2 regions of the Paraburkholderia sp. BR10872 genome follow, and region 1 is predicted to be linked to the other one. Evidence: predicted binding sites of a transcription regulator. Region 1 holds the regulator's gene; the other holds the start of a gene.

Evidence for each region. The regulator FliA, encoded in region 1, starts transcription of late flagellar genes. The targets are predictions, from matches to a motif close to CTAAAGTTTNNNNNNNNNNNGCCGNTA.
Region 2: a site for FliA is predicted at 1,779-1,805, ahead of fliD (flagellar filament capping protein FliD). Genes of this name have one in related genera too.

The regions. Positions count from the first base shown of each region.
Region 1 is NZ_JBFRCN010000004.1:122,771-137,646, reverse strand. It holds gene AB4Y43_RS05285 (flagellar basal body L-ring protein FlgH) at 1-600, opposite strand, end outside; gene flgG (flagellar basal-body rod protein FlgG) at 633-1,421, opposite strand; gene flgF (flagellar basal-body rod protein FlgF) at 1,485-2,243, opposite strand; gene flgE (flagellar hook protein FlgE) at 2,271-3,509, opposite strand; gene AB4Y43_RS05265 (flagellar hook assembly protein FlgD) at 3,536-4,183, opposite strand; gene flgC (flagellar basal body rod protein FlgC) at 4,385-4,810, opposite strand; gene AB4Y43_RS05255 (flagellar basal body protein) at 4,904-5,419, opposite strand; gene flgA (flagellar basal body P-ring formation chaperone FlgA) at 5,666-6,967, shown strand; gene flgM (flagellar biosynthesis anti-sigma factor FlgM) at 7,149-7,493, shown strand; gene AB4Y43_RS05240 (flagella synthesis protein FlgN) at 7,544-7,987, shown strand; gene AB4Y43_RS05235 (RNA polymerase sigma factor FliA) at 8,160-8,891, opposite strand; partial or broken gene AB4Y43_RS05230 (MinD/ParA family protein) at 9,247-10,029, opposite strand; gene flhF (flagellar biosynthesis protein FlhF) at 10,022-12,127, opposite strand; gene flhA (flagellar biosynthesis protein FlhA) at 12,424-14,523, opposite strand; partial or broken gene flhB (flagellar biosynthesis protein FlhB) at 14,679-14,876, opposite strand, start outside.
Region 2 is NZ_JBFRCN010000029.1:59,888-74,763, forward strand. It holds gene AB4Y43_RS22270 (hypothetical protein) at 2-319, shown strand; gene AB4Y43_RS22275 (YigZ family protein) at 1,121-1,714, shown strand; gene fliD (flagellar filament capping protein FliD) at 1,872-3,314, shown strand; gene AB4Y43_RS22285 (DUF2964 family protein) at 3,634-3,879, shown strand; gene AB4Y43_RS22290 (hypothetical protein) at 3,905-4,519, opposite strand; gene AB4Y43_RS22295 (hypothetical protein) at 4,579-4,977, opposite strand; gene AB4Y43_RS22300 (helix-turn-helix domain-containing protein) at 5,782-6,186, shown strand; gene AB4Y43_RS22305 (diguanylate cyclase) at 6,230-7,855, opposite strand; gene AB4Y43_RS22310 (inorganic phosphate transporter) at 8,024-9,613, shown strand; gene ppk2 (polyphosphate kinase 2) at 9,792-10,721, opposite strand; gene AB4Y43_RS22320 (VOC family protein) at 10,832-11,212, opposite strand; partial or broken gene AB4Y43_RS22325 (FadR/GntR family transcriptional regulator) at 11,453-12,106, opposite strand; gene AB4Y43_RS22330 ((Fe-S)-binding protein) at 12,314-13,105, shown strand; gene AB4Y43_RS22335 (lactate utilization protein C) at 13,117-13,836, shown strand; gene AB4Y43_RS22340 (LutB/LldF family L-lactate oxidation iron-sulfur protein) at 13,833-14,876, shown strand, end outside.

The DNA of each region.
Region 1 (14,876 bases):
CACGGAGTTGTCTCCGGCAACGGTGTTCGGATTGACGACGCCGGAAAAGCGCACGTATTCATTGCCCTGGTTGATGAGCATCTGCTTCTCGCCGGACACGACGAGATTGCCGTTGGGCAGCACGTTCGTCACGGTCACGGTAATGACGCCCGTGAACGTGTTCGAAGCGTTCGCGCCGCCCGTGGCGTCGAACTGGTTCGCGCCCGTCGTATTCAGGTTCGCGCGGTTGAAGAAGCCCGGCAGGAAGTTCGCGGTGCCCGAGAAGCTGGCGCTGGTGCCGCGCTTGGTGGCCGCGCCCGACGACTTGGTCGCATTGATGTTTTCGGAGATGACGATCGTGAGGATGTCGCCGGTATTGCGCGGACGCTGGTCCTCGAAGAGCGGCCGTCCCGCGTAGCCGGGGTTGTAGATCGCGCCCGGCGAGGTGTTCGCGGGCGGCGGGGGCGGCACGGCCGTCATGGGCTGCTGCGTGATCGGCTGCCGGTTGGGTAGGTAGGCGCAGCCCGCCAGCATCGCGAGCGCCACAGCCGCCACGAACGCCCGGGGGGTGCCCGGATGCCGCGCGCGGATGCGAGGATGGTTTCGAACGGACTGCGACATATTCTTCACCGACTTGATTAACCAGGGAAACCTCAGACCTGCATCTGGCTGAGGGTTTGCAGCATCTGGTCAGAAGTGGTGACCGCCTTGCTGTTGATTTCGTAGGCGCGCTGCGTCTCGATCATGTTCACGAGTTCCTGCACGACGTTCACGTTCGACGATTCCACGTAGCCCTGGTTGAGCGTGCCCGAACCGTTCTGGCCCGGCGTGGAAACCGTGGGCGCGCCCGACGATGCCGTTTCCGACAACAGGTTCTGCCCGTTCGACTGCAGGCCGGCCGGGTTGATGAACATGGCGAGCTGCAGCGTGCCGATGGTCGTGTTGTTGCTCGAGCCCGGCGTGGTGACCGTGACCACGCCGTCGCTGCCGATGGTGAGCGAGGTGGCGTTGGCGGGCACCGTGATCGCCGGCATCACCTGGTAGCCGCTCGCCGTCACGAGCTGGCCTTGCGCGTTGGTCTGGAACGAGCCGTCGCGCGTGTAGGCCGTCGTGCCGTCGGGCATCTGCACCTGGAGGAAGCCGGCGCCGTTGATCGCCACGTCCTTCGAGTTGCCGGTCTGCTGCAGGTTGCCCTGCGTATAGAGACGCTCGGTCGCCACCTGCTGCACGCCCGTGCCCACCTGGCTGCCCGAAGGCAGTTCGGTTTGCTGGGTCGAGTTCGCACCCGGCTGGCGCAGCGTCTGGTACATGAGGTCCTCGAACACCGCGCGCGAGCCCTTGAAGCCATTGGTGCTCACGTTCGCGAGGTTGTTCGAGATCACGTCCATCTGCGCCTGCTGGGCGTTCATGCCGGTGGCGGCGATGTAGAGCGATCGGTTCACGGTGTCTTTCTCCCGGTCCGGCCTCGCGCTGCGCGAGGCGGCCTTCATTTAACTTGAAATGGCTTAGCTGAAGTTGAGCAGCTGGTTCGCGCTCTGCTCGTTCTGGTCCGCGTTCTGGAGCAGCTTGGTCTGCATCTGGAACTGGCGCGCGTTGGTGATCATCGAGACCATCGCCGCCACCGGGTTCACGTTGCTGCCCTCGAGCGACTCGGTTGCGACCTGGACGGTCTGGTCCGCGTCGGCGGGGTTGCCGTCCGACGTGTGGAACAGGCCGTCGTCACCGCGCGTAATCGCGCCTGCCGGCGGGTTGACGAACTTGATCTGGTCGATCATGGCGATCGCGTTGGCGGGGCTGCCCGGCGCGATGGCCGATACCGTGCCGTCCTTGCCGATCGTGATCGCCGAGCCCGGCGGCACCGCGATCGGGCCGCCGCCGCCGATCACCTGCAGGTTGTTGGCCGTGACGAGCTGGCCGTTTTCATCGACGTGCAGATTGCCCGCACGCGTATAGGCCTCGTTGCCGTCGGCCGTCTGCACGGCCATGAAACCCTGGCCTTGAATCGCGATGTCGAGCGGGTTGCCGGTATGCGAGATCGCACCGGGCGTCATGTCCGAGCCAGGCGTTGCCGAGAGCACGTAGGTGCGCGTGGTCTGGTCGTTCACCGTCGAGCCGTCGCCGAACGACATCGGCACGGCGCGAAAGTTGGCGAGCTGCGCGCGAAAGCCCGTGGTCGAGACGTTCGCGAGGTTGTTCGCGACGACGGCCTGCTGCTCGAGCGCCTGGCTCGCGCCCGTCATCGCGGTATAGATCAGTCGGTCCATGATGTGCCCGGTACGTGGTTAGCCGCGTTACATCTGCAGCAGCGTCTGGTCGACGGTCTGCTGCGTTTTGATGGTCTGCGCGTTCGCCTGATAGTTGCGCTGGGCCGTGATCAGGTCGACGAGCTGGTTCGTCAGGTCGACGTTCGACGCTTCGAGCGCGCCGCCCGTGAGCGTGCCGTGGTTCGTGCTGCCCGGCGTGGAGACCTGCGCGACGCCCGAGGCCGCCGTTTGCTGGAACTGGTTGCCGCCCAGGTTCAAAAGGCCGTTCGGGTTGTTGAAGTTGGCGAGCACGATCTGGCCGAGCGACATGGTCTGGCCGTTCGAGTAGTTGCCGGTGATGGTGCCGTCCGCGGCGATCGAGAAGTTCGACAGCGTGCCGCTCGCGTAGCCGTCCTGGGCGAGGTTGTTCACGCCGTTGGCCGAGCCGTACTGCGTCGTGCCCGCGAGGTCGAGCGTCAGCGACTGGGGCTTCGTCGAGCCGTCCGTCGGGTTGATGTTGAAGCTGAACGACGTGGTGCCGTTGGTCGTTGCCGGGGCGCTGGCCGTGATGCTCTGGAGCGCGCCGGACGAGCTGAACTGTGCGGTGCCGAGCTTCGTCACCGAGCCCGGCTGACCGGCATACACGTCCCATTGGCCGCTCGTCGCGTCTTTCGCGAAATACATGTTGACCGTCTGTGCGCCGCCGAGCGTGTCGTAAGCCGTGACCGACGTCGAATACGTGTAGCTCGTCGAGTCGGTTTCGCTGAAGGTCGTCGTGGTAGGCGTCGTGGCCTGCGCGTTCAGGTTCAGCTGCGCCGTGATGTTCTTGGTCGCAACCGGCGCGATGTTGGTGGTCGGCACCTGCAGCGGCACGGTCTGCGCCGTATTGATCACGCCCGTCGAACTGGCGGCATAGCCCATCAGGTCGTTGCCCGACGCGTCGGTGATAAAGCCGTTCTTGTCGAGCTGGAACACGCCGTTACGCGAATACGTGATCGTGCCGTTGTGCGACATCTGGTAGAAGCCGTTGCCGTTGATGGCGACGTTCAGCGCCTGGCCCGTCGTGCTGATCGTGCCTTGCGCGAAGTCCTGCTGCACGGTCTGGAGCGAGGCGCCGAGGCCGATCTGGTTGCCCACCGACGTCGCGATGGTGTTCGCGTAGACGTCGGCGAACTGCGCCGTGCTCTGCTTGAAGCCGACGGTGTTCGCATTGGCGATGTTGTTGCCGATCACGTCGAGGTCGTTCGACGACGCGGCGAGGCCGCTCAATCCTTGCTGGTAGCCCATGGTTGTCTACTCCGCGTTTATCGTGTTCAGAGAATGGCGCCGACGCTCGTAAGCGCGACGGTCTTGCCGTTGGCGAGCGAGAGGCTCGGGGTGCCGTCCGACTTCTGGACCACGCCTTGCACCTGGCTCGCGACGAGCGCGGTTGCCGTGGCTGACTGGCCGTTGGTCGTCGCGCTGGCGCTGATCGTGTAGGTGCCGTCGGCGACCGTATTGCCCGAGCTGTCCTTGCCGTTCCAGGTGACCGGCACGGTGCCGGCCGACTGCGCGCCGAGGTCGAGCGTGTTGACGACCTGGCCTGCCGAATTGGTGATCGTGAGCTTCACGTCCGAGACCGCCGAAGGCAGCGTCACGCCGAGCTGCGGCGCGCTGCCGCTCGACACGGCGGCGCTGCTGCCCGGGGCGAGCACGGTCGAGCCGATCAGCAGCGCGGCCTGCGCGTTCTGGCCCGCCGAAAGCTGCGTGGAGAGCGACGACAGCGACGTATTGAGCTGCTGGATGCCCGACACCGTGTTGATCTGGGCGAGCTGCGAGGTCATCTGCGAGCTGTCCATCGGATTGGTCGGGTCCTGGTTCTGCAACTGCGCGACGAGCATCCGCAGGAACGTGGACTGCAGGTCGCTCGCGCTCGTGCCGCTCGACGACGCCGACGACGAACTCGAGCTCGTGCCGTTCATGGTGTCGAGCAGTTGCTGCGACACGGTGGCGGTGCTGCCGCCGATGGTTGTGTTGCTGGAACTCAACGCGTTCTCCCTCGATTGCGCTTCGTGCTTTGGCGTGTGGTGGTGGCAGGCGCTGCTTCATTTCGCGCCCGCTGGTCTCTGTATGTACTGCAGTGTCCGTACTGACTGCGGCTTGCCGTGCTTCAGGTTGCCGCTTTACGTTCCGATCGTGAGCGTCTTGAGCATCAGCGTCTTGGCCGTGTTCAGCGTTTCGACGTTGGCCTGGTACGAGCGTGACGCCGAGATCATGTTCACCATCTCCTGCACCGGATCGACGTTCGGCATCGTCACGTAGCCGTCCGCGTTGGCGGAGGGATTGTCGGGATCGTAGGTCTCTTTCATGGGCGTGGGATCGTCCACCACGCCGGTCACCCTGACGCCGCCCACCTGCTGGCCCGAGGCCGTGCGCGCGCCGCCGAGCGGGTTCACTGCGAACACGACCTGCTTCGCCTTGTACGGCTGGCCGTCGGGGCCGGTCGTGCTGTCGGCGTTGGCGAGGTTGGACGCCGTCACGTTCAGGCGCTGCGATTCCGCCGTCATGGCGGAGCCCGCAACGCTGAAGATGTTCATCAGGGATGGCATGGTTTCGTAGACCTCACATCAGGTGCGCGTCACGCGCGCGTTGGTCGTTCATGGCTTCGTTACTGCGTTTTCCGGCTGCGCTACCAGCGGCGATCAGCTCGAACCCGAGGTGATCGCGGAGAGCATCGTCTTGATCTGCTGCGAGACCACCGTCATGCCCGACTCGAAGTGCAGCGCGTTGTCGGCGAACTGCACGCGCTCGGTGTCGAGATCGACCGTGTTGCCGTCGAGCGCGGGCTGCACCGGCGTGCGGTACATGAGCTGGCTCTTGTAGGTGTCGGCGGGGCCGCCCGTCGGAATCAGCTTCGCGTCGCCGGCCATGTGGCCCGACTTGGTCGACGCCATCTGCATGCCGCTCGTCACGCCCGCGGGCTGCGCCATGGCGAGCGGCTGGGCGTTGCCGCCCGAGGTGGCCTTCATGCCCACCGTGCCGCCGGCGCCCTGCTGGCGCAGCGCGCCGGCGAGCGACGCCGCGAAGTCCACGTCGCGCGCCTGGTAACCCGGCGTGTCGGCGTTCGCGATGTTCGAAGAGATCAATGCCTGCCGCGTGGCGCGCACATCGAGCGCTTCGCGCCCAAAGGCGAATTCGGCATCGAGTTTGTCCAGCATCGGGCGTTCTCCGTGAAACGAAAAGGATTCGGCGTGAGCGCGGCGGGCTCGCCAGGCGGCGGGGAAACCGGCGCAAACGTTAGGCGCGTGGTCCGAAGGCCTTTGCGCATGGAGTGGAATATTAGGCGGGGGTGGCAAGAACCAATCGGACGAATAGCCGGTAAAGCGCCCCTCTATTCGACGCAAGCGCGCGGGGGGCGCCGCCTAGAATGCGAGGCGTGTCAATGCAATCGATGGAGAACGACAATGCCGCAGACTGCCCCTTTCCGTAGGCCGCACGACGGCCTGGAGCGGCGTGCGCGCGCGCTGTCGTGGCGCGCGTCCTGGACGTGCGTGCTGGCCTGCGCCCTTGGCAGCGCGCTCTTTGGCGGCACGCTCGCTCATGCACAAACTCCGGCGCAATCTGAAGCCGCCGGCGGCCAGATCTTCATTGCGGGCCCCGGCGACCGCTCGGGCGCCGACGCCGCGCAGATGAACGCGATGCTCGCGAGCAATGCGAAGAAGCCCGCCGCGGCTGTGGCCAGCGTTGCTCCCGCCAATGAGGCCGCACCGCTGCGCGCGGCCAGCTACGCCGATCTGAATTCGCGCGGCGTGCCGGAGGATGCACGCGCGGGCGTCGAGTCGAACGGCATGATCACGATACCGGGTCCCGGCGAGCGCGCAACCCAAGGCGACGCGCCGCGCATCGTCACGGTTCCCGCGCCGGGCGCGAGCGCCCAGCCCATGCGCGTGCCGGCGGCCAACGCGAACAATTCGGGCACGCTGCAGCGCGTGAACCTGTCTACCGCCGCGAACCGCGTCGCCCCGGTGGTCGTGGACGCCGGCGCGGCGACGCTCGCGAAGCCGGTTGCCAGCGCAAGCGCCGGCGCGCCGCCGAATCCCAATACCAGCGCCGTCGCCACGAACGTGCAGGCCACGCCGCCGGGCCAGCAGGACGGCGAATCGATCCGCGCCGCCGCGCTCGCCTTCCTGCAGCAGCAGTCGGCTGGCTTGCCGGGCCACGTGAGCATCACGGTCGCGCCGGTGTTTCCGCGTGGCCTCGCAGCCTGCACGTCACTCGAGCCGTTCATGCCGCCGGGCGCGCGCACCTATGGCCACACGACCGTGGGCGTGCGCTGCATCGGCGCGAAGCCGTGGACGCTCTATGTGAGCGCGCGCATTGCGGTGGACGTGACCTACTACGTGGCCTCGCGCCAGATCGGCGCGGGCGAAGCGCTTTCGGCCGCCGATTTCATGCCGCGCGCGGGCGACCTCGCGAACCTGCCGCAGACCATCATCACCGATCCCAACCAGGCGACCGGCGCCGTCGCGCTCGCCCGGATTTCCGCGGGACTGCCGCTGCGCACCGACATGTTGCGCAGCGCCGCCTCGGTGGTCATCGGCCAGACGGTCAAGGTGATTGCCGTGGGCAGCAACTTCACGATCTCCGCCGAGGGCAGCGCGCTCAACAACGCCGAGCCGGGCCAGCAGGTGCGCGTGCGCACGAGCGGCGGCCAGATCATCTCGGGCGTGGTCAAGGACGCGGGTACCGTGCAGGTGCAGATCTAGGGCCGGTAAGCGCTGGCAAGGGCCGGATCAGGGCGCGCCGAGCCCCGTCCGGCGGCCCGATCCGGCCGTCTCCGGCTTTGTGCGCCAGCACACGTAACAGCATGTAACGGTGGGATTTTTCGGCTAAAGTTCGGCCCGACCTGTGCCGTTATCAAGGTCAAATCGATCAGGAACGCCCATCGTGAAAGTTGACTCCTCCACCCGCAATGATCCGCGCACGCTGCAGGATGGCCTCGCGCGCTCGCAAGCCGATTCGACCGGCGTAAGCACCGACACCGCTACCACCTCCGGCGCGGCAGGCGGCACGACCGCCGCCGCCCAAGGCGGCGCGAACGTGAGCCTGTCGTCGCTCTCGTCGACGATGCGCTCGCTCGCGGCGAGCGGTTCCGCCGACATCGACACGGCGCACGTGCAGTCGATCAAGGACGCGATCCGCAACGGCACGTTGCAGATCGACTCCGGCAAGATCGCCGACGGCGTGATCCAGACCGCGCGCGACCTCATGAAGCCGACGTCGGGCAACTGACGCCCGATGCGCGAGCGCCGCGCAAACCTCGCTTTTTTTGGTGCCTTGCAATGAAAGATGCCCTGTTGGCCACACTGATCGACGAACACGCCACGGTCGAGGCGTTCGCGTCGCTGCTCGCCTATGAAGAAAAGGCGCTCGTGTCGGCCGATGGCATGGAGGCGCTCCCGCAAATCGTCGAGCAGAAGACGACGCTCACGCAGCGTCTCGCGGGCCTCGAAAAAGCGCGCGACGCGCAACTGGCCGGCCTCGGCCTGCCGGGCGGCCGCAAGGGCATCGAAATGGCCTGCGACGGCGACGCGCGTCTGGCAAGTCAGTGGGCGCTGCTCAAGGGGTCGACCGAGCGCGCGCGCCGCAAGAATCTCACCATTGGCATGATGATCCGCACGCGCATGGAGCATAACCGTCGCGCGCTCTCGATCCTGCGCGGCGAAACGGGCAACGGCTCGATGCTGTACGGTCCCGATGGGCGGTTGCCGGCGTTCGGGCTGTAAGCGCGCGTAGATCGTCCGCCAAAGACAAAAGCCGAAGCAGTGATGCTTCGGCTTTTTTGTTTCGCGCGAGTCCAGTCCGCCAACAAAAAAGCCGGGGCGCTCTCGCACCCCGGCTCTTTCATTGCAACTTCAGTCCCGCTCGCGCTGGCCGCCGCGCGCGCCGTCTACCGCCTCAATTCTCCTGGCCGGCCCACGACATCTCGCGCAGCCGCGTGCGCAGGCGCGCCACCGCCTGGCTGTGCAGCTGGCACACGCGCGACTCGCTCACCTCCATCACCGCGCCGATTTCGCGCAGGTTCATGCCGCGCTCGTAATAGAGCGACATGAGCAGCTTCTCGCGCTCGGGCAGCCGGTCGATCGCCTCGATGAGCGCGCCGCGCAGGCTGTCGTCGAGCAGCGCCGAAAGCGGGTCCGAATGATCGACGCAGTAGCGGTCGAGGAACGGTTCGTCCTCGGCGGAGCGGTCGAAGTCTTCGTAGTAGATGAGCTGGCTGCCATGCAGTTCCTGCAGCATGCTCTGATACTCGTCGAGCGGCATGCTCAGATGCTCGGCGATCTCCGTCTCGCTCGCCGAGCGCCCGAGCCGCTGCTCCACCTTGTGCACCGCGCTTTCCACTTCACGCGAGGTGCGGCGCAGGCTGCGCGGCAGCCAGTCGTTGCTGCGCAGCTCGTCGAGCATTGCGCCGCGAATGCGCTGGCTCGCGTAGGTCTCGAACTGCGCGCCCTGATCTTCCTTGTAGCGGTTGGCCGCGTCGAGCAGGCCGATCATGCCGGCCTGGATCAGGTCGTCGAGGTCCACGCTCGCCGGCATCTTGGCGACGAGCTGCAAGCCGAGCCGTCTGACGAGCGGCGCGTATTTCGCGAGCACGTCGGCCTGCGAAATTTTTCCTTGAGCGTTATACATCGTGCTCTCCACTTCTCATCTCCCTGTTGGCGTCGTCGTGCGCACGTCAGACGTGCTGCGGCGACGTCCGCTGCGCGGGCGTATCGGTCCGCCAGCCCACATGGGCCGGAGCGGACGCGGATGTTGCGTTGGGTGCGGGATGCACACCCGTCACGGCCGCTACGAACGAATCGGCGTTCGCGGCGAGCGTGCTGTGTGCGGCGTTTGTTGCATGGGTAGCGTGGGGCTGGACGCCGGCTTGCGGCGCGCCGTCCGGATCGTCGGCGGGTGCATGGCCCGCCGCTTCATGTTCTTCGTCCTTCGCGCCGAACAGTGCATTGGCGCGTGCCGTGGCCGGCGAGCACGCCGAGACCGCGGGTCGCATCGGCCAGTGCGGCAGCTCGGCGGCCACGTGGCGGAAATCGCGCGCGGCGGCCGTCGACGGAAACGCATCGACGATGCAGCGCGCAAGCCTGAGCGCCTGCGCCATGTGCTGATCGGCGGCGACGCTTCCGGCGCTGTCGAGCGACACGCTCAGGTAGCGGCTCGCCACCCCTGCGAGATTCTCGATCGCGGCCTGCGCGTCGCTCGCGTTCGCCACATGATTCGCGAGCACGCGAAACTGCGCGATCGCATGCGCGAAGTGCAGCCGTTTCATGCACGCGTAGGCGTCCGTGATCGACTGCGCACCGATGCGCATCACGATCAGCACATCGTGCGCATGCATGGCGAGCGGCGAAAGCGCGCCATCGGCGTCGAGCTGCGCGTCGATCAGTACGATGTCCGCGGGGCCCGAAATGACCTTCTGCAGCTGGGCGGACGTGTACTGCGCGCGATTGTCGCGCGAGGCGGCCAGCACGCCGAAGCCGAGCGCATGGCGGCCCACGGCTTCGTCAAGCGTGCGCTCGCCGCGCACGACGGCGGCGAAGTTGCCTGCGCCCCGCACACCGCCCACCAGCGCACAAACCGAGCGGGGTCCCAGACACTCGTCGATCACGAGCACGTCCTTGCCCTGCGCGGTGAGCGCCGCCGCGAGATTGACCACCGTGGTCGTGCGTCCGGGCGAACCTGCACCGCCCGTCACTGCGACCACGCGCGAGCCTTCACGCGCGAGAAGCCGCCGCAGCCCTTCAGCTTGATCGATTACGAACTTATCCAAACCTGACCTCGGGAGCCTGCGAATTCGTACGCGTCGAGAGTGCCGACAGCAGCGCCGGGATATCGTCTTCGTGCGGCACGAACGGCGAACTCTCTCGCGGAATGCAGAAAGCGCTGCGGATCAGGAAGCGGCGCGTCGCCACGTAAAGGTTCTCGGGGACCTTCTGGCCCGTCGAGACGTAATGCACCGGCAGCTTGTAGCGCAGCACGGTGTCGAGCGCGCTGCCGAGGTTGGTCGCCTCGTCGAGCTTGGTGAGGATGCAGCCCGTGAGCGGCGCGTTGTCCGGGCCGCTCTGGTAGGCCTGCACGACTTCGTTGAGCGTGTCGCCGTGGTTGGTCGCCGAGAGCAGCAGAAGGCGCTGCACCGGGCGGCCCGCGCCGCACAACATGGCGATCTGGTCGGCCACGGCGCGGTCGCGCTGGCTCATGCCGATCGTGTCGATCAGCACGATGTGCTTGTTCTTGAGTTCGGTGAGCGCGAGCTGGAGGTCCGCGCCGTCGCGCACCGCGTGCACCGAAACGCCGAGGATCTTGCCGAAGATGCGCAGTTGCTCGTGGCCGCCGATACGGTAGCTGTCGGTGGTGAGCAGCGCCACCTTGCTCGCGCCGAAGCGCATCACGCAGCGCGCGGCGAGCTTCGCGGTGGTCGTGGTCTTGCCCACGCCCGTCGGGCCCATCAGCGCGAACACACCGCCGCGCTCCATCAGCGCCTGTTCGTCTTCGAGCACGGGCAGGTTCGATTCGAGCACCGACTGGAGCCACTCCATGCCGGCCTCTTCGGTCTGCACGTCGGGCAGCCGGTCGATCATCATCTTCACCAGTTGCGCCGAGAAGCCCGCGGCGAACAGCTGCTTGGTGAGCGCGCCCTGCACCGGGCTGCGGCGCTGGCGCTCGCCCCACAGGAGGCCCGCAAACTGCTCTTCCATCATGCCGCGCATGGAGGCGAGCTCGTTCATCACGGTTTCGTTGACGACCTGCTCGATGCGCGCGCGGATCGCTTCGCTCACGCTTTGCGCCGCATCGGCGCCCTGCGCATTGCGGCTGCCGGGTGCGGGGCCCGCCGCTTCCGGACCGTGGCCGAGGCGCTGCGCGGCGCGGCGCGCGGCGACATGAGCGGCCTCGAGCGCCCAGTCGGGCGTGCTGGCGTCAACGTCGGGCGGCAGCACCGGATCGGCGACGCTGCCAAGGCCGCGCGCGGCGGCGGTGGCAGGCGTCATGCCCGGCACGCGCGGCGCGTTCTGCTGGTTCGCGATACGGCGGGCGTGGTCGATCAGCCAGGGGTTCGATTCGGCCATCGTGCGCGGCGCGTCGCTCGTCTGCGCGGCGGCGGCCTGTTCGAGCCGCGCTGCGGCTTCACGTGCGGCGGCCTGGGCGTTGGCGTTGGCGGCCGGCGCCGTGGACGCAAACGATGGTGCAAAGGCCGGCGAGGCGAGCGAGTCGGTCGCGGCCTGCAGCGCCATTTGCAGCGGCGAATGCGCATGCGGGACAGCTTGCTGCGATTGCGCGGCCTGCATCGCGGATTGCAGCGTCGGCGGCATCGCGGATTGCGCGGCCTGCTGGCCTGCCGCGGCGCGCGAAGAAGGCGACGAAGCCGAAAGCGGCGCAATGGCGGCCGACGCGGCCGCCGCTTCCTTGCCGAGCGAGACGGCGGTGTCGGCGGCCTGGTCGCCATCGGCATCGGCGTCGGCACTCGCGCCGCCGTTTTCGGCGCCCACTTCCGGGCTCGCGCCGAACACCGACGAGAACACGTCCGGCATGCCGCTCGCGTAGGGGTTCGCACCGCCCACCGGGGCGGCGAGCGCCGCGGGAGCGGCGCCAGGCGCGCTGCGCGGCGTGCGCGACATCTGCGTCATGGCGGCGGAGGGCTGCGCGAACGGGGCGCCTTGACCACCTTGCGCCACGAGGCCACCCAGGCTTTGCGCGGCGGCAGCATCGGCCGGCGCGATCGCCGCGAGATCGCGGTCCGCGAGCGCGACGATTTCGACGCTGCCGTCGTCGAGCGTACGGTTCGACAGAACGACGGCGTCCGCACCCAACGCTTCGCGTACGAGCCGTAACGCGTCGCGGCTGGTGCCACCGATGAATTTGCGAATGTTCAAGCTAAGCCCCTGATGAGGTGAGCGGCCAATGCCGCCGCCGGTCGTCTGTTGCTGGAATGGCGCTGGATTGCTGCCGGCCTGGCGTCCTGTGCAAGGCCTTTTCCGATGTTGGAATTATTTCGAAGGTGAGCCCCCCATGATCGATGGATCAGGGCGGAGAAATGCGGGCAATTCGCGGAATCGGTGGCGGAGCTGCGCACAGGCAAAAATTACGTGCAGAAAGGCTCGCACGCGGCGCGGCTAACGAAAAAGCCCGCAAGAAGCGGGCTTTTTCTCGTCCAGATACGGCAGCGCGATCAGTGCGCCCCGATCACGTTCACCACCTTCACGTTGCGCGTATCGGGCACCTCGGCATACGACAGCACCTTGAGCTGCGGCAGACTGCGGCGCAGGAAGCGCGACAGCATGGGCCGCAGCGCGTGCTGCACCAGCATCACCGGCGCGAGACCCAGCGCCTGCTGACGCCCCATCGCCTGCTCGGTCTGCGTGAGCAGCGTGTGCGCGAGACCCGGTTCGAGGCCTGGGTTCGGGCCCGAGGTGAGCGTCTGCGACAGCACGCGCTCGAGGTTCGCGTCGAGGCCCATCACCTGCATGTCGGCGTTGCCGGGAAACCATTGCTGCGTGATCGCGCGGCCGAGCGCGATGCGCACCGCCGCCGTCAGCTCGTGGGCGTCGGTGATGCGCGGCGTGTGCTCCGCGAGCGATTCCATGATCGTGCGCATGTCGCGGATCGGCACGCCTTCTTCCAGCAGGTTCTGCAGCACCTTCTGCAGCGTCGTGACCGGCAGCACCTTCGGCACGAGGTCGTCCACGAGCGAAGGCGTGTCCTTCTGCACGCGCTCGAGCAGCGCCTGGACTTCGCGGCGCCCGAGCAGTTCGGCCGCGTGCATGACGACGAGGTGATTCAGGTGCGTCGCCACCACCGTGCTCGAATCCACCACCGTGTAGCCGAACACCTGCGCCTGCTCGCGCACGTTCGAATCGATCCACACGGCGGGCAGGCCGAACGCCGGGTCCGTGGTCGGCGTGCCGGGCAGCACTGCGCTCACCTGGCCCGGGTTGATCGCGAGCCACTGGCCCGGGTAGGCCTCGCCCGTGCCCACTTCCACGCCCTTCAATGCAATCCGGTAGGCGTTCGGGCGCAGCTCCAGGTTGTCGCGAATATGGATGACGGGCGGCAAGAAGCCGATTTCCTGCGCGAACTTCTTGCGGATGCTCTTGATGCGCTTGAGCAGCTCGCCGTCGGTGTTCTTGTCGACGAGCGGAATGATGCGGTAGCCCACTTCGAGGCCGAGCGTGTCGATGAGCGCCACGTCGTCCCACGTCGCCTCGGCGTTTTCTACGGGCGCAAGCGTGGCGGGCGCGGCGTCGGCGATCACGGCGCTCGCCTTCTTCGCTGCGGCGTTCTTCTTCAGCGTGCGGCCGAGCTGGATCGCACCGCCGCCGAGCAGCAGAAACGCAAAGTGCGGCATGCCCGGAATCAGGCCCATCATGACGATGATCGCGCCCGTGATCATCAGCACGCGCGGGTTCGTGAAGAGCTGGCCGGTGAGCTGCGTGCCGATGTCTTCGTTGGTCGCCACGCGCGAGACGATCACGCCGGCCGCCGTCGAGATCACGAGCGACGGAATCTGTGCGACGAGGCCGTCACCGATGGTCAGCAGCGTGTAGGTCTCGCCCGCCGAGGCGAGCGGCATGCCGTGCTGCACGACGCCCACGATCAGGCCGCCCACGATGTTGATCACCATGATCAGCAGGCCGGCGATGGCGTCGCCGCGCACGAACTTGCTCGCACCGTCCATCGAGCCGTAGAACTCGGCTTCCTGGGCAATCTCGCTGCGGCGCTTGCGGGCCGCTTCTTCGTTGATGAGGCCCGCGTTCAGGTCGGCGTCGATCGCCATCTGCTTGCCGGGCATCGCGTCGAGCGTGAAGCGCGCGGACACTTCGGCGATACGACCCGCGCCCTTCGTGATCACCATGAAGTTGATGACCATGAGGATCACGAACACCACGATACCTACGGCGAAGTTGCCGCCCACGAGGAAGTGGCCGAACGACTCGATCACCTGGCCCGCGGCGCCCGGGCCGGTGTGGCCTTCGAGCAGCACGATCCGCGTGGAGGCCACGTTCAGCGAGAGCCGCAGGAGCGTGGAGAACAGCAGCACGCTCGGGAACGCCGCGAAGTCGAGCGGCTTCATGGTGTACATGCTGACGAGCAGCACCATCACCGAAAGCGCGATGTTGAAAGTGAACAGCAGATCCAGCAGGAACGGCGGCAACGGCAGGATCATCATGCCGAGGATCATGCAGATCAGGATCGGTCCCGCCAGCGCGCGCAGATTCGTGCCTTGCAGCATCTCCGGGCGCCGCGCGAGGAAACCGGTGCGGGCGTTCATTCTGTTGCTCCTTCAGTGCCGTCGCGCGCCGGATTGTCATCGGCGCGGCCAGCGGTATTCGATGCGTTGTTTGCGTTCGCCGCGTTCGCTGCGTTCGTGGAATTTGCCGCGTTCGCGCGACTGGCGGCCTCGGCGGCCGCGCGCTCCTCGGGGGTGAGGGCTTCTTCGGCTTCGCTGGCTTCGTCTTCGTCACTCATCGCGCCCTTGTCCATTTCGGGTGGCACGTCGAGGTCGGTCGGCTCCATCGGCACGTCGCCGCCATGCTCGCGAAAGCGCTTGAGCTGATAGACCCACGCCAGCACCTGGGCGACCGCGCCGTAGAGCGGACCCGGAATTTCCCGGTTGATGTCGAC
Region 2 (14,876 bases), on a different contig from region 1:
CATGAACACGAAGAGCTGGAAGACCCCCGCCCGCGCCATCGCCGCAGCACTGCTCGCCGGCGGCGCATTGATGGGCGCATCGAGCGCCTTCGCTCAGTCCGCACCGTATGGGCTGCGTGCCGAATCGGCGCCGCAATACGGTCAACCGCACATGATGCCGGTGGACGCGCACGTCTCGATCGGCTGGCACGAGAACCGTTATTACGACGGCCACCGCTATTGGGAACACGACGAGTGGATGCACCATCACCCGCACGATCCGGGTCCCCCGCGCTACCGCGAGGACGACCATCGTCCGCCGCCCCCGCCGCGTTACTGATGCGCGTGATGCGCGCGTGATCCAGGGGCCGCCTTCTCTGGAGGCCCCTGAAGCGGCACACCGAGGCCGGTCTTCCCTCAAGGGAGACCGGCCTCGGCGCATTTCGGCGCCTTACTTCAGCACGCGTGTGCGAACGCATGGATATCGTTCGGCATGCGAAACAATGTGAGCACGATGCCCGCCACACGGCGTATCCGGGCTGCCGTGCCGCGCGCCGGCTGCGGCCGGAAAGGCAGATGTCAGTAATTGCAGGTAATGCGGAAGTGTTGCCGGCCGCACGGCGCGCGGGTAACGTTGATGGGCGTTTCGTTCCCCGGAGCGCACGGTGTATTCTCATTGCCCGGCCAGCGATGGCCGGGATTTTTTTGCGCGCGAATGAGAACACTAGCGCCCTTCGGGTGTCACGCGCACCAGGTTTTTTTTCCGATTGCGGCCGCAATTTTGCGGACGTAAGGTGGGATTGCCTCTTGAGAACAGGCGAGCCTTGTGACCCCCGGTCGTGACACAGTCCGACCGGGGATTTTTTTGGCTTCTGTGCTTTGGAGAATCGCGTCTGCCGGAACATGCAGCGGCGCCGCGAGAGAAGGAACGATGACGGATCACCGAATGAGGAGTTCGGCTTCGCTCCAGCCAGAGCTAGATCCGTCATGCCGTGCATTATCCGGGCTGAAGGCCGGGGCGTCACTAGCATCCGGCGCAAAGAACCATTACGCAAACTGGCAAGATATGGGGACGGACGTCGAAAGCCGGCCCATGAGCATCGGTTAACATGGGGGTTTCGCCAGCAGTGCCACCCCGCTTGTGCCAACTTTCACCCTCGCCCATCCCGTCACCGCGGCACTCGATGTCCGCAAGAGCCGCTTCATCGCGCACGCCATTCCCGTTGCCGACCGCGAAGCGGCCATGGCCGAAATCCGCCGTCTGCGCGACGAACACCCCACCGCCACGCACGTTTGCTGGGCGCTGCTCGCGGGCGGCCAGTCCGGCATGTCCGACGATGGCGAACCCTCCGGAACCGCCGGACGCCCGATCCTCGAAGTGCTGCGCCATCGCGACCTGGACGGCGTGCTCGCCGCCGTGGTGCGCTATTACGGCGGTGTGAAGCTCGGCGCGGGCGGCCTCGTGCGCGCCTATACCGACGCCATTGCCAGCGCCCTGCAGGGGGCCGAGCGCGTCGAGCGCATTGCGCAGGCGCGCCTCACCGTCGAACTCGGCTATCCCGACGAAACCCGCGTGCGCCACTGGATCGACCAGGAGCAGTTCACGCTCGTGCAAAGCCAGTACACCATGACGGTCCGCCTCACGATCCAGTTGCCCGCCACCGCCGTGGACGCCGCGCGCACCACGCTCACCGATCTCACGCAAGGCCGCTCGGGCTTCCCCGAGCCCGTCTGAGGCGGGCGGCTGGCTGCCGCCGCAATGCCGATCGCGCACTTTTCAAAATCTTTTCATTTCTTTCATAAAGTTTCATGAAAGCTTGCCGTAATGAAAGCATGGCCGCGCATTCGCGCGTTCCGTCGACTCGACGCACCAGAACGAACGGACTTCTTTCATGGCAAGCACGATCACGAACACCACGACCGCCAGCGCGAACAGCGCGCTGAGCGACGCCGCCCAGTCGATCATCAGCGGCGCGACCAACTCCGCACTTGACGTCAACCAGCTCGTCAAGGCGCTCGTCAACGCGAAGATCGCGGGGCCGAGCGCCATCCTCAGTGCGAAGCAGACCGCCAGCAACACGACGCTGTCGGCGCTCGGCACGCTGAAGTCGGCGCTCGCTTCGCTCCAGACCGCGCTCGAGCCGTTCAAGGACGGCGCCGCGCTGCAGCGCTTCACCGTCACGACGAGCGAGAAGGACAAGGGCTTGAGCGCGGTGGCCGGCAAGAACGCCGTGGCGAGCAGCTTCACGGTCGAAGTCGATCGCCTCGCGACAGCGCATAAGCTCGCCTCGGACAGCTTCGACACGGGCGAGACGCTCGGGGAAGGCAGCCTCGACATCGCGATGGGCGGCAAGTCCATGCATCTGACGATCGCTGCGGGCAGCAACAAGCTCACCGACGTCGTCGCGGCGATCAACCGGGCGAAGGACAACCCAGGCGTCACGGCGTCGATCGTCAACGGCGCCGACGGCCAGCACCTCGTGCTGACCGCGAACAAGACCGGAGCGGCCAACGCGATCGACGTGCAGGCGGGCGCGGGCGTCGACACGCGGCTCGCTTCCTCGCAGATGCGCGAAGTCGAGGCAGCCGGCGACGCCGAGCTGCGCATCGACGGCACGCGCGTCACGAGCGCGAGCAACACCCTCGAGGGCGTGGTGAGCGACATCACGATCAAGCTTGCAAGCGCCTCGGTGGGCACGAAGCAAACGCTCACCGTCGCTCCCGACACCGAAGCGACGGGCACATCCATCCGCGACTTCGTGAAGGCGTACAACAGTTACGTCGATGCCCTGAACGGGCTGACCTCCTATACGGCCGCAACCGGTTCGACGAGCGCGCAAGCAGGCGCGCTGCTCGGCGACTCGATCGCGCGCACCCTCGCGGCGAGTCTGCCGGCGCTCGTTTCGGCGGGCGTGAAGGGCAGCGACGGCGTGACCCATTCGCTGGGCGAGATCGGCATCAAGCTCGACAAGAGCGGGAAGCTCGAGATCGACGACGAGACGTTCAAGAAGGCGCTGCAACCGGGCAACAGCGCGATTGCGGCGCTGTTCGGCAGCGGCGGCCTGACCACGAAGCTCAACAGCGCCATTACGCCTTACGTGCAGTCGAGCGGCATCATCGAGCGACGCAGCACGGCCATCAACAAGGAGCTCGACGACATCAAAAAGCAGTCGTCGATGCTCGATGTGCGCGCAACCCAGCTCACTGCGAAATTCAACCGCCAGTTCACCGCGCTCAATAACCTCATGTCGATCATGAACAACAACCAGCAATATCTGACACAGCTCTTTGGCGGTGCAAACAGCGCGGGCGCCCTCGCGACGAATCACAAATAAGGCTTGAATGCGCGGTGATCGACGCTAGCAAACGTCGACGGCAGACGAAAAAAAGGCCGCCGAGTGAATCGGCGGCCAACAGGGGACGTGAAGAACAACCGCGAATCGAACTATCGAATCGACCCGACCGCTCCATCATGGCGAGCCAAAATTAAGACAAACTTAAACGCGCGCAAAAAACGATCGGGAATTCCGGCGCGTGAGCGCGCAGGCAATGGAAAGAACGCGTAATAATGGGCTGGCTATACTTGATCTGGTCCGCGCCGCGCAGTCATTCGCGCCCGCATGACCGTCTTCTACCCAACCCGGAAGAGCCGCCATGTTTGATCGACTGCATCGGTTTATGGAAGGCGCAGGTCCCGAGCGGCGCCATCGCGTCTGGAGCAAGGTGCGCATTTTCGTGGCCGCAATGGGCACGCTCGGCTCTGCCGCTGGCATCGCCATCGCAGTGGTCGGGCTCATCAACTTCGACCACCAGAAGGTGATTGCCGGCGTGGCCGTCATCATCGTCTGCACGGCGATCTACGTGTCGATCCTCGTGCGCGACCGCAATCGCGCCGACTAACGCACGCCGCCCGGGCGTCGCTGCCTCACTGCAGGTTCCGGCCGTCGCGCGTGACATGCACGGCGGTCGCGCCCACGTAGTCGGCGCGAATGCTGTCGCCCACCTTGATCGATTCGAGCGGCACGTCCGGCGGCGCCACCACCACGACCGTGCGGTTCGGTCCGCGCAGCGCTACCTTGCGGCTCTTGCGGTCGATCTTCTCCACCGTCGCGATCACCTGCACGCTACGCGCCGTCGCCGTCATGCCACCGGAAGCGGGCGTGGTCGCGACCGTATCGACGCGCGAGCGGATGCCCCTCGTAGCCAGCTTTTCGGCACGCAGCAGCAACGCCTCCTTGTAGAGGATGTTCACATGATCGCCGGGCTTGAGCTTGCTCACATCGCCGACTGCGGGATCGACGGCGACCGTCACCAGGTTGCGGCGCGCGCCACGCAGCGTGACCGAGTTGGTGGCCGCGTCGATGCTCACGACGGTCGCCGTGGTCTGCACCTCGCCGATCTGCAGCGCGGCGTTGGGCGCACTCCCGGACGCGGCATCGGACGCCGTCTGCGCAAACAGCGGTACATGCGGCGACACGCCGAGGGCAAGCACGAGTATGGCGCCGAGCAGCGGCGCGGACGAATGGTAGCGCGTGGACATGAAGCCTCCTTGTGTGGATCGTGAATGGCAAGAGAGCGGCATGGCGCCGCTCGCACGCATCAAGCGCTGTTCATGCAGGCTTCTTCGGCCGCACAGCGCAGGTAATGGGCATACACACGCTCACGTTCCTCGTTGGCGAGCTGGCGCTTTTCGGCAAGCCGCAGCATGCGGTGCCGGTCCGCGCCGAGCGTTTCGTAATAGCGCTCGGTATGCAAGCGCTTGAAGCGCGTATAGAAGTCCGGGCCGGGCAGGCCCGAATCGGTCGAGAGCAGCGAGGCATAGTCGGCCTCGTGCGGCGCGCACAACGCGGCCGCGGCCGCCTCGAGCTTTTCGTAACGCACCCGCAACGGCACGTCGCCCGCGAACAGGGCATGAAACGCACCGTACGGCACGAGCGAGCGCCGGCTCGCAGCGCGGCGCAACAAACGACCTACCTTTTCGTCGAGTTCTTGGTTCATCCGCAGCGGCCAGAAAGCGGGCCGCCGCCCAGGCCGCGCGTCGTTTGACGAAACGCACGGACGCATTTGGCGGCCCGAGGGATTCAGGGACCCGTTTCGCCACGCGATACGCTGCGCGGCGAATCCGGCATTCTGCATTCGTTCATTCGAATCCAATCTGCATTGCAATCGATTCGAAATGTTTGCGAAAACCATTCTGCACAAAAAAGCGAAATCACTCCCTGAAATTGCCCCATAGCCGTCATCACCCGCGCTGGACCATGCCATTGTTTGCCGCGCACCTCAAAAACGCTAACAAACATCTAAAGGTGCGATCGTCGCTATTAATTCATTTTGGATAAAACCGTTTCAACTCAATATATGCTGAATACCGATTTAGTCATACAAAACAAGGAAAAGTGTTGCTTTCCAATGTTTGAGCAATTAAGTCAGGTTAACTGGCTGCAATGGGAGCAAACTTCGCATTGCGGAGTCCGTGCGAAATGGCGGCACCCATTGTTGACACACGCGAGTCGGTTGTTTTTTCCATTAGTTCAGGATTATCCACAAGTCAAGCAGACTATTTTTCCGCTAGCTATACACATTCCCTACAAAAACAATTATTAATATCCGCTGCGGAACACCGAGGCGTTTCGCAACAAGCGCCCTTCACCGGGCGTCGATTTCGCCGTCCGTCATGACCCCCGCGTCACCGCACCGGCGCCGGGTCCATGGCAAGCGACAAGACCCGCTTGCAGGAAGGGTTACAGGAGCGGCACATCCGCAATGCCGCGTGTCCGGAATCTTTCGTCGACGAGTGAACACATGCTTACCCGAACCGAGAACCTGCCGAGCGTCGCGAGAAGAATGGCCGCCGGCCAGATGTTGATGGAAGGCGCGACCGTGAATAGCGTCGCCGACTCACTCCACCTTTCCGCCCAGACGGTGAGGCGATACAAGTCCATCGTCGAGGACGGCGGCCTTGCAGCGCTCCAGCAGATGAGCGTGGGCGGCCGGCCTTCAGTGCTCGATCAGGCCGCGCTAGGCTGGATCGCGAGCGCCCTGCACGGCTCCGCGCGAGAGCACGGCTTTGCGAGCGATGCGTGGACCAACAGCCGCGTGCGCGAGCTGATCGGCCGCCAGTTTGGCGTGCACTATTCGCGCGTCTATACCTGGCAGATCGTCTCGAACCTCGGCCTCGGCCACCGGCTGTCGAAGTCCGCGCGCTGAACGGCATGGCGGGCGTCGCGCGCCGCACGAAAGCCGGCGCGCCTCAGCCTCGCGTTGCGGGTGCATCGCGGCCTCGGCTTCCGGCTTCGGAATCCACCAGCGGCTGTGCCCCATCGCCCGTGCATTGCTGCGACCGGACCTGATTGCGGCCCGCTTCCTTGGCCTCGTAGAGCAGGCGGTCGGCGGCGGCCAGCAGCTTCGCGCCGCTGCCGCCCTCCGGCGGATTGCAGCTCGCGCACCCCGCGCTCACCGTCACGCACCCATGGTGCGTACCACTCAGCGTGAGATTGTCCGACTCGATGCGTTTGCGGATCTTTTCCGCCATGCGCGTCGCGGCGTCGAGCGCCGTGCCCGGCAGCACCACCGCGAACTCTTCGCCGCCAAAGCGTGCGGCGAGATCGGTTGCGCGCCGCGATCCTGCAGCGATGCGCCCGGCCACGAACACCAGCACCTCGTCGCCGGCGGCGTGCCCGTAGGTGTCGTTGAAGAGCTTGAAGTGGTCGATGTCGAAAAACAGCACGGAAAGCGGCGTGCGTTCGCGCACCGCGTGATGCCATTCCTCCGCGAGACGGCTGTCGAGCGCGCGGCGGTTCGCAAGACCCGTGAGCGGGTCGGTCACCGCGAGACGCACGAGCTTGCCCTCGGCCACCACCTTGTCGCGCAGCGCGAAGGCGAGCATCCACGACACCGCGACCCACGCGCCGCCGAACACCGTCGTCATCACGAGGGCGATATAGCTGCGCCGCCGCCAGCCGGCGAGCACGTCCCCCACGGCGGGCGCCACGACGACGATGAACGGCGAGTTGCCTACATGCGCAAAGGTGTAGATGCGCTCGACCCCGTCGATTGCCGAGTGCGACGTGTAGGTGCCGGCGTCGCGACGCGAAAAGAACGCGAAATTCGGCAGGTCCGCGTAGCTCCAGCCGGCGCCGCGCATCGAGGGCGGCTTGCTCGCGAGCAACGTGCCGTCGCGCATCAGAATGAAGAGATGGCCGCCGGGGCCCAGGTCGATGTGCTCGAGCAGTTGCTCGAGATAGTCGAGGCGCACACCGAGCAGCGCGACGCCCGCGAACGAGCCGTCGGGCGCGTTGATGCGGCGCGTGAGGCCGATCGTGAGCGCGCCGCCGCGCAGGCGGGAATGGAACGGCTTCGAAAAGAACAGGCCCGCATGCGGGTCGCGCTGTTGCGCGATGAAGTAATCGCGGTCGGCGAACGAAATGCCGGCGGGTGAAACGTCGAAGGCGTTGCTGTGCGAGGCTATCACATGGCCCTTGGCGTCGATCACATAGGCGCCGCCCAGCCTCGACGCCGCCGTCGCCCGGTCGAACAGCACGCGCTGGCGCAGCGCCTCGGGCATGCTCCAGGTCTGCGGCTGCTGCGCCGCCTGGACCACGGCCTGTAGCGACAGGTCGTAGATCTCGACGTTGCGCGCAATGTCGTTGCTGATGAGCTGCACGAGGTTGCGCGAATTCTCCTGCGCGTGGCGCAACTCCTCGGCACGGCCCTCGTAGAGCGCCGCGTAGGTGAGGATCGCCATCACCGTCGCGACGAGCGTGCCGGAAAGCCCCGCGAAGAAGGGATAGTTGCCGATCAGGCGCGTCGCCGCCTTCGCCCGCCCGTGGGCCCAGCGGTGCACCAGAAGACGCAGCGAAAGAACCCGTTTTGGCATCTGCGCAATCCTCTTGCTGACTGCTGACGGCGCGATTCGAAGGAGCGCCGGTCTGTCGGGCATGCATCGGGCATGGCTGGCACGAATCCGTCATCAAACGGACACCTGGGCAGTTCACGATCGGAGGCGAAACCTTTGCCCACTCCCTCCCCCAGGAGCCCGCCTGCCATGCCAGAATTTTCCCTGTCACCGCAACCGGGCACCGCCCCCGCACGCGGGCGCAACGCCAGCCTGCTCGCCTTCCTCGTCGTCATCGCCGCAGGCGCCGTGTACGTGGGGATGCATCTCGCCGACGACCTCTCGCCGGTGCGCGAAAGCTCGGCGATGCCCTGGATCCTGCTCGGCATCGCGCTCCTGATCGCGCTCGGCTTCGAGTTCGTGAACGGCTTCCACGATACCGCGAATGCGGTCGCAACCGTCATCTATACGCACTCGCTTTCGCCCAATATCGCCGTGATGTGGTCGGGCGCGTGGAATTTCCTCGGCGTGCTCACCTCCACCGGCGCGGTGGCCTTCGGCATCCTGCAACTGCTGCCTGTGGAGCTGATCCTGCAGGTGGGCAGCAGCGCGGGCTTCGCCATGGTGTTCGCTTTGCTCATTGCCGCGATCATCTGGAACCTGGGCACGTGGTACTTCGGCCTGCCTTCGTCGAGCTCACATACGCTGATCGGCTCGATCATCGGCGTGGGCCTCATGAACCAGCTCATGCACGGCGCGAATGGCACGAGCGGCGTGGACTGGAGCCAGGCGCTCGGCGTGGGCAAGTCGCTGCTGTTTTCGCCGATCGTCGGCTTTTTGCTGGCCGGCCTGCTGCTGCTCATCCTCAAGGCCGTCGTGCGCGTGCCCGAGCTCTACGCGGAGCCGAAGGGCAAGGAGCCGCCGCCGTTCTGGATCCGCGCGCTGCTGATCCTCACGTGCACGGGCGTGTCGTTCGCGCACGGCTCCAACGACGGCCAGAAGGGCATGGGCCTCATCATGCTGATCCTGATCGGCACGGTGCCCACGGCCTACGCGCTGAACCGCGCCGTCACGGCCGAACAGACGCAGACTTTCATCGCCGTCGCGCACGACGCCACGCGCGCGCTCGAGCGCTATACGAACGGCGTGGCCGCGCCCGCCGATCCGCGCGCCGAAGTGGAACGCTTCATCGGCCGCCGCGCCCTGTCGAGCACGACGGTGCCCGCGCTTGCCGCGCTGTCGAACCAGGTGACCGAACAGGTGCGCGGTTACGGCTCGCTCGCGGCAGTGCCGCAATCGGTCGTCGATAACGTGCGCAACAACATGTACGTGATTTCCGAGGCGATCCGCCTGCTCGACAAACAGAAGGCGGTGCCCTTCTCGGCCGACGACCTGAAGTCCATCAACAACTTCCGCAGCCAGATCGACCACGCGACGAAATTCATCCCGACATGGGTGAAGGTGGCCGTGGCGATCGCGCTGGGGCTCGGCACGATGGTGGGCTGGAAGCGCATCGTGGTGACGGTGGGCGAGCGCATCGGCAAACAGCACCTGACCTACGGCCAGGGCGGCTGCGCGGAGGTCGTGGCGATGGTGACGATCGGCGCGGCGGACGTGTACGGTCTGCCGGTCTCGACCACGCACGTGCTCTCCTCGGGCGTGGCGGGCACGATGGCCGCGAACGGCTCGGGCCTGCAATGGAATACGGTGCGCAGCCTCGTGATGGCATGGGTGCTCACGCTGCCCGCTTCGATCGTGCTGGCTGGCGCGCTCTATTGGGTGTTCAAGCACGTGTTCTGAGTACGAAAGGCCAGAGAAAAGCCGCGCTCCCTGCGAGGGGAGCGCGGCTTTTTGTTGCGTCGTGCGCCTTCGTTCAGACGATCGAGATTTTCAGCGTCTTGCCGCACGCTGTTACTGCGCCAGGGGCATCCCAAAATCGTCGCGCTTGCCCTCGATCAGATCGAAAGCGGCCAACCCCTCAATAAATTTCCGGAATGATCATGTCCTGCGGCACCGGCTGGCGAATGTAATCCGGATGATGCACGCGCGCCGGCAGCGTGACCTGCGGGTGCTCGATCTCGTGATACGGCACCTGGCTCAGCAAGTGGTGAATACAGTTCAGGCGCGCGCGCTTCTTGTCCACGCCCTGCACGACCCACCACGGCGCCTCGGGAATGTGCGAGCGCTGCAGCATCACTTCCTTCACGTGCGTGTAGGCCTCCCAGCGGCGGCGGCTTTCGAGGTCCATCGGCGAGAGCTTCCACTGCTTGAGCGGATCGTCGATGCGGCTCTGGAAGCGCACTTCCTGCTCGTCGTCGGTGATCGAGAACCAGTACTTGACGATCTGGATGCCACTCCTCACGAGCATCTTTTCGAACTCGGGCACGGAGCGAAAGAACTCTTCGTATTCGTCGTCGGTGCAGAAGTTCATCACGCGTTCCACGCCTGCGCGGTTGTACCAGCTGCGATCGAACAGCACCATCTCGCCGCCCGCGGGCAGATGCTGCGCGTAGCGCTGGAAATACCATTGCGTGCGCTCGCGGTTGTTCGGCGCAGGCAGCGCCGCCACGCGGCACATGCGCGGGTTCAGCCGCTGCGTGATGCGCTTGATGACACCGCCCTTGCCCGCCGCGTCGCGTCCCTCGAAGATCACGACGAGCCGGTGCCCCGTGCTCACGATCCAGTCCTGCATCTTCACGAGTTCGCCCTGCAGGCGGATCAGCTCGCGGAAATAGACGCGGCGCAGCGCACGCGCCTCGTCGCTGATCTGCAGACCGCTTTCCTGCAGCCGGTCGTCGACCTCCATCTCGAGCTCTTCGTCATAGGCGTCGATGAGCTCTTCATCCAGACGCCGACGACGATGCAGTTCGGCCTCCTGCTCTTGCGCATCCCGTTGTTCGGCATCCATCGTGCGGTCCAGTTCATTCATGGCGACTCTCTCCTTGGTCGATATGCTGTCAACTCGCGCCACTATCGGCGCAGCGAGTGTCACGAATATTTCAAATGCATTGCGGCGGCTCAGGTAAGCGGCCTGGCGAAGCTCAGCTCGTGGCCGTCCGGATCGACGAGATGGAAATAGCGCTCGCCCCATGGCGCGTCGCGCGGTGCGAATTCGGGCTTCGCGCCCGCGGCCAGTGCATGGGCGTAGAACGCGTCCACGTCAGCGACGTGGAGGACCACGCGGCCCCAGCCGTTCACGGCGCCGTGCGGTCCCTCCAGCAGGTTCAGATAGCAAACGCCGGCCGCGCCGCCCAGTTCGAACGACGCGAAGCCCGGCACCGCCGGCCCGTCTCTCCGCTCGAAGCCGAGTGCCTCGTAAAAGGGCACCGACCGCGCGATGTCGCTGACGGTCAGCGTCACGGCGCTCAACGCTACGATTTGCGCGGCGCGTTCGTTCATCTGCTCCTCCTGCTCATGCGGCCAGGGACTGCCTGCGGCCCGGAATGAGGCCCGTCGGCCCGATCAGCCGACTTTAGCAGCGTTCGCGCGCCCGGCACGGCCCACTGGCGTTTTCTCTGTGCCGCCCGCCACCTTGCGCGCGGCTTTGCGCGCCGGCTTGGCCGCCTGCGCAGCCGCTGGCGCGGCGCGCGGCGCATCGTCACTGGTTGGACCAATTTCCTGCCAGCCGATCTCCTCTCCCACCCGCGTGCGCACGAAGTCGATGTGCGTCTGCATCGCCGTGCGCGCCTCCTCGGGACGCCGCGCAACGATCGCGTCGCACAGCGTGCGGTGCTGCAGCAGCAACTGGTCCGGCGCGTCTTCGTTCTGCACGCGCAGCCCCGTGCCGTTGATCGTGATGTGCTCGCGCAGCACGCCCAGCACGCTCGTGTGCAAGTGCAGAAACATCGCGTTGTGCGAGGCCTGCGCGATCACTTCGTGCAGCTTCGCATCGGTATCGGCTTCGGCGGCTTTGTCGTCCACTTCGCGCGTGCGCTCCAGTTCCTGCATGAGCGCGCGAATACGCTCGAGATCCTCGTCGCTCGCGCGCAGCGCCGCAAAATACGCCGTCGCGCCTTCCAGCACGCGGCGAAATTCGAGGATGTCTTCACGCAAGGCCGGATGATCGGCCACGAGCTGCCCCCACGGTGAAGCAAAGCCCGTGCGCAACTGGTCAGTGACGAATACGCCCGCGCCCGGCCGGCTCTGCACGAGGCCGCGCGCGGCCAGGCGCTGGATCGCCTCGCGCACGGTGTTGCGCGCCACGCCGTATTCCATCGCGAGCACGCGCTCGGAAGGCAGCTTCGCTCCCGCGCGCCAGGTGCCGTCGAGCAGCGACGTCTCCATCTGACGCATCACGGTCTCCACGCGCCCGCGCGCGACTGCCCTGTCCCTCATTGTCATACCCGAATCTCGTTTTATCTTGTGGCAAGTGGTCCAACCAGTTTGAACCGTTCGCCCGAAGCGGGAATTATGCGCCCAAACCAGCGCTCGTCCTCAACCCGCCCGGCCTCGGGTCCGCGGGGAAGGAGCACGAAAGCGCGCCAAGACACCGAGCGAGACATGAAGCCACGGCAATACCCCACCGAGCGCCCCACCGACGTCTATCTGTTCGCCACCTGCCTCGTCGACCTGTTCGTGCCGCAAGCCGGCCTCGACGCGGTGAAGCTGCTCGAACGCGAAGGCCTCACGGTCCATTTCCCGCGCAGCCAGAGCTGTTGCGGCCAGCCTGCATACAGCAGCGGCAACCCGCGCCAGGCGCGCGAGGTCGCGCTCGCGCAACTCGGACTCTTCGAAAAACCCTGGCCCGTAATCGTCCCTTCGGGTTCGTGCGCGGGCATGATGCGCCACCACTGGCCCGCGTTGTTCGACGGCGACGCCTCCAACGCCGCGCGCGCCGAGGGACTCTCGGAGCGCGTGTACGAACTCACCGAATTCCTCGTGCGCGTGCTGAACGTCGACTTCGACGCGTATGGCGCACAGGGTGCCGTCCGCCAGCCCGACGAGCGCGTCGTACTGCACACCTCGTGCGGCGCGCGGCGCGAGATGGGCACGCGCGTGCACGGCGTCGAAGTCGTCGATGCGCTGCCGGGCGTCACTCGCATCGAGCACGAACGCGAATCGGAATGCTGCGGCTTCGGCGGCACGTTCTCGCTCAAGCACCCGGACATCTCCGGCGCGATGGTCGCCGACAAGATCGCCTCCGCCTGCGCCACGGGCTGCGAGCGCCTGGTTTCCGCCGACTGCGGCTGCCTGCTCAACATCGGCCACGCGGCAGCGCACAAGGGCGCGCCGCTCGCCGTGGAGCACCTCGCCTCGTTCCTCTGGCGCCGCACGGGCGGGGAGGCCGCATGAACGTCGATACGATGAGCGCGCGTGCGCGCATGCTGCAACGCCTGCGTGGCCATGCCCCTGCAGCACCCTCCACCACGCTCGAAGCGCTCGACGCGCGCATCGACGCGCATTTCACCGGGCGCCGGGCGCTCGCCCCGCTTGCCTTGAACGAACGCATCGCCCAGTTCCAGCGCATGCTCGAAGCCGCGCACGCAGAAGTGATCTGCGCGAGCGCCGCAACGTGGGCCGCCGATCTCGCCGACCGCCTCGCGGCGGCGGGCGTGCGCAGCCTGCTGCTCGACACCGCCTGCGCCGAAGGCCAGGCGCTCGAGGCGGCACTCCCGTCCGTTGTGCAGGCGCGCAGTTACGCGCAGCCGATCGAGCAGTGGAAGGCCGAACTCTTCGACACCGTCGACGCGGGCTTCACTGTCGCGCGCTCGGGTCTCGCGGCGACGGGCACGCTCGTGGTCGTCCCCGACGCGAACGCGCCGCGCACGGTCTCGCTCGTACCGCCGCTGCACGTCGCGCTGATCCACGCGCGTACGCTGCACGCCGACCTGCACGCCGCCGTGGCGGCGGAGCGCTGGCGTGACGGCATGCCCACCAATCTCGTGATGATCTCGGGTCCTTCGAAGACCTCGGATATCCAGCAGACCACCGCCTATGGCGCGCATGGTCCCCGCGCTCTATGGGTCGTCCTCGTGACCGATGAGGATCGCGCAACGGGCACGCAGCACGGAGCCGCCGAATGAGCACGACCACGCAGAACTCTCAGGAAAACACGCTCCATTTCGTCCCGACTGCGGAATTCCGCCAGCGCGCGCGCACGGCGCTCGACGACCCGCAACTGCGCAAGAGCTTTCGCGGCGCGATGGACTTCCTGCAAGGCAAGCGCGCCGCGCAGTTCCCCGAGGCGGACGAACTCGAAGCCCTGCGCGACCTCGGCGAAGCCGTGCGCCAGCATGCGCTCGCGCGCCTGCCCGAACTCCTCGAGCAACTGGAAACGAAGCTGCGCGCGAACGGCATTCAGGTGCATTGGGCCGAGACCGCCGACGAGGCGAACCGCATCGTCCACGCCATCGCGCAGCGTCACGCGGCGACACGCGTGATCAAGGGCAAGTCGATGGCGAGCGAGGAAATCGAGCTCAACCATTACCTCGCCGAGCACGGCGTCGACTGCATCGAGTCGGACATGGGCGAGTACATCGTGCAGCTCGCGGGCGAGAAACCCTCGCACATCGTGATGCCCGCCATCCACAAGACGAAGGGGGATATCGGGCACTTGTTCGAAGCGCACATTCCCGATACGCCCTTTACGGAAGACGTGGACACGCTCATTCAAACGGGCCGCCGCGCGCTGCGCCGCGCCTTCGTGGATGCGCAGATCGGCCTCTCCGGCGTGAACTTCGCCGCCGCCGACACGGGCACGCTCTGGCTCGTGGAAAACGAAGGCAACGGCCGCCTTTCCACCACGGTGCCCGACGTGCATATCGCGATCATGGGCATGGAAAAGGTGGTGGCAAAGCTCGAGCACATCGTGCCGCTTTCGAGCCTGCTCACGCGCTCGGCCACGGGCCAGCCCATCACGACGTATTTCAACCTGATCAGCAGCCCGCGCCGCGAAGGCGAGAAAGACGGCCCGCGCGAGGTGCATCTCGTCCTGCTCGACAACGGCCGCAGCCAGGCCTACGCCGACGAGCAATTGCGCGCCACGCTGCAATGCATCCGCTGCGGCGCGTGCATGAACCACTGCCCGGTGTACACGCGCATCGGCGGGCATGCGTACGGCACG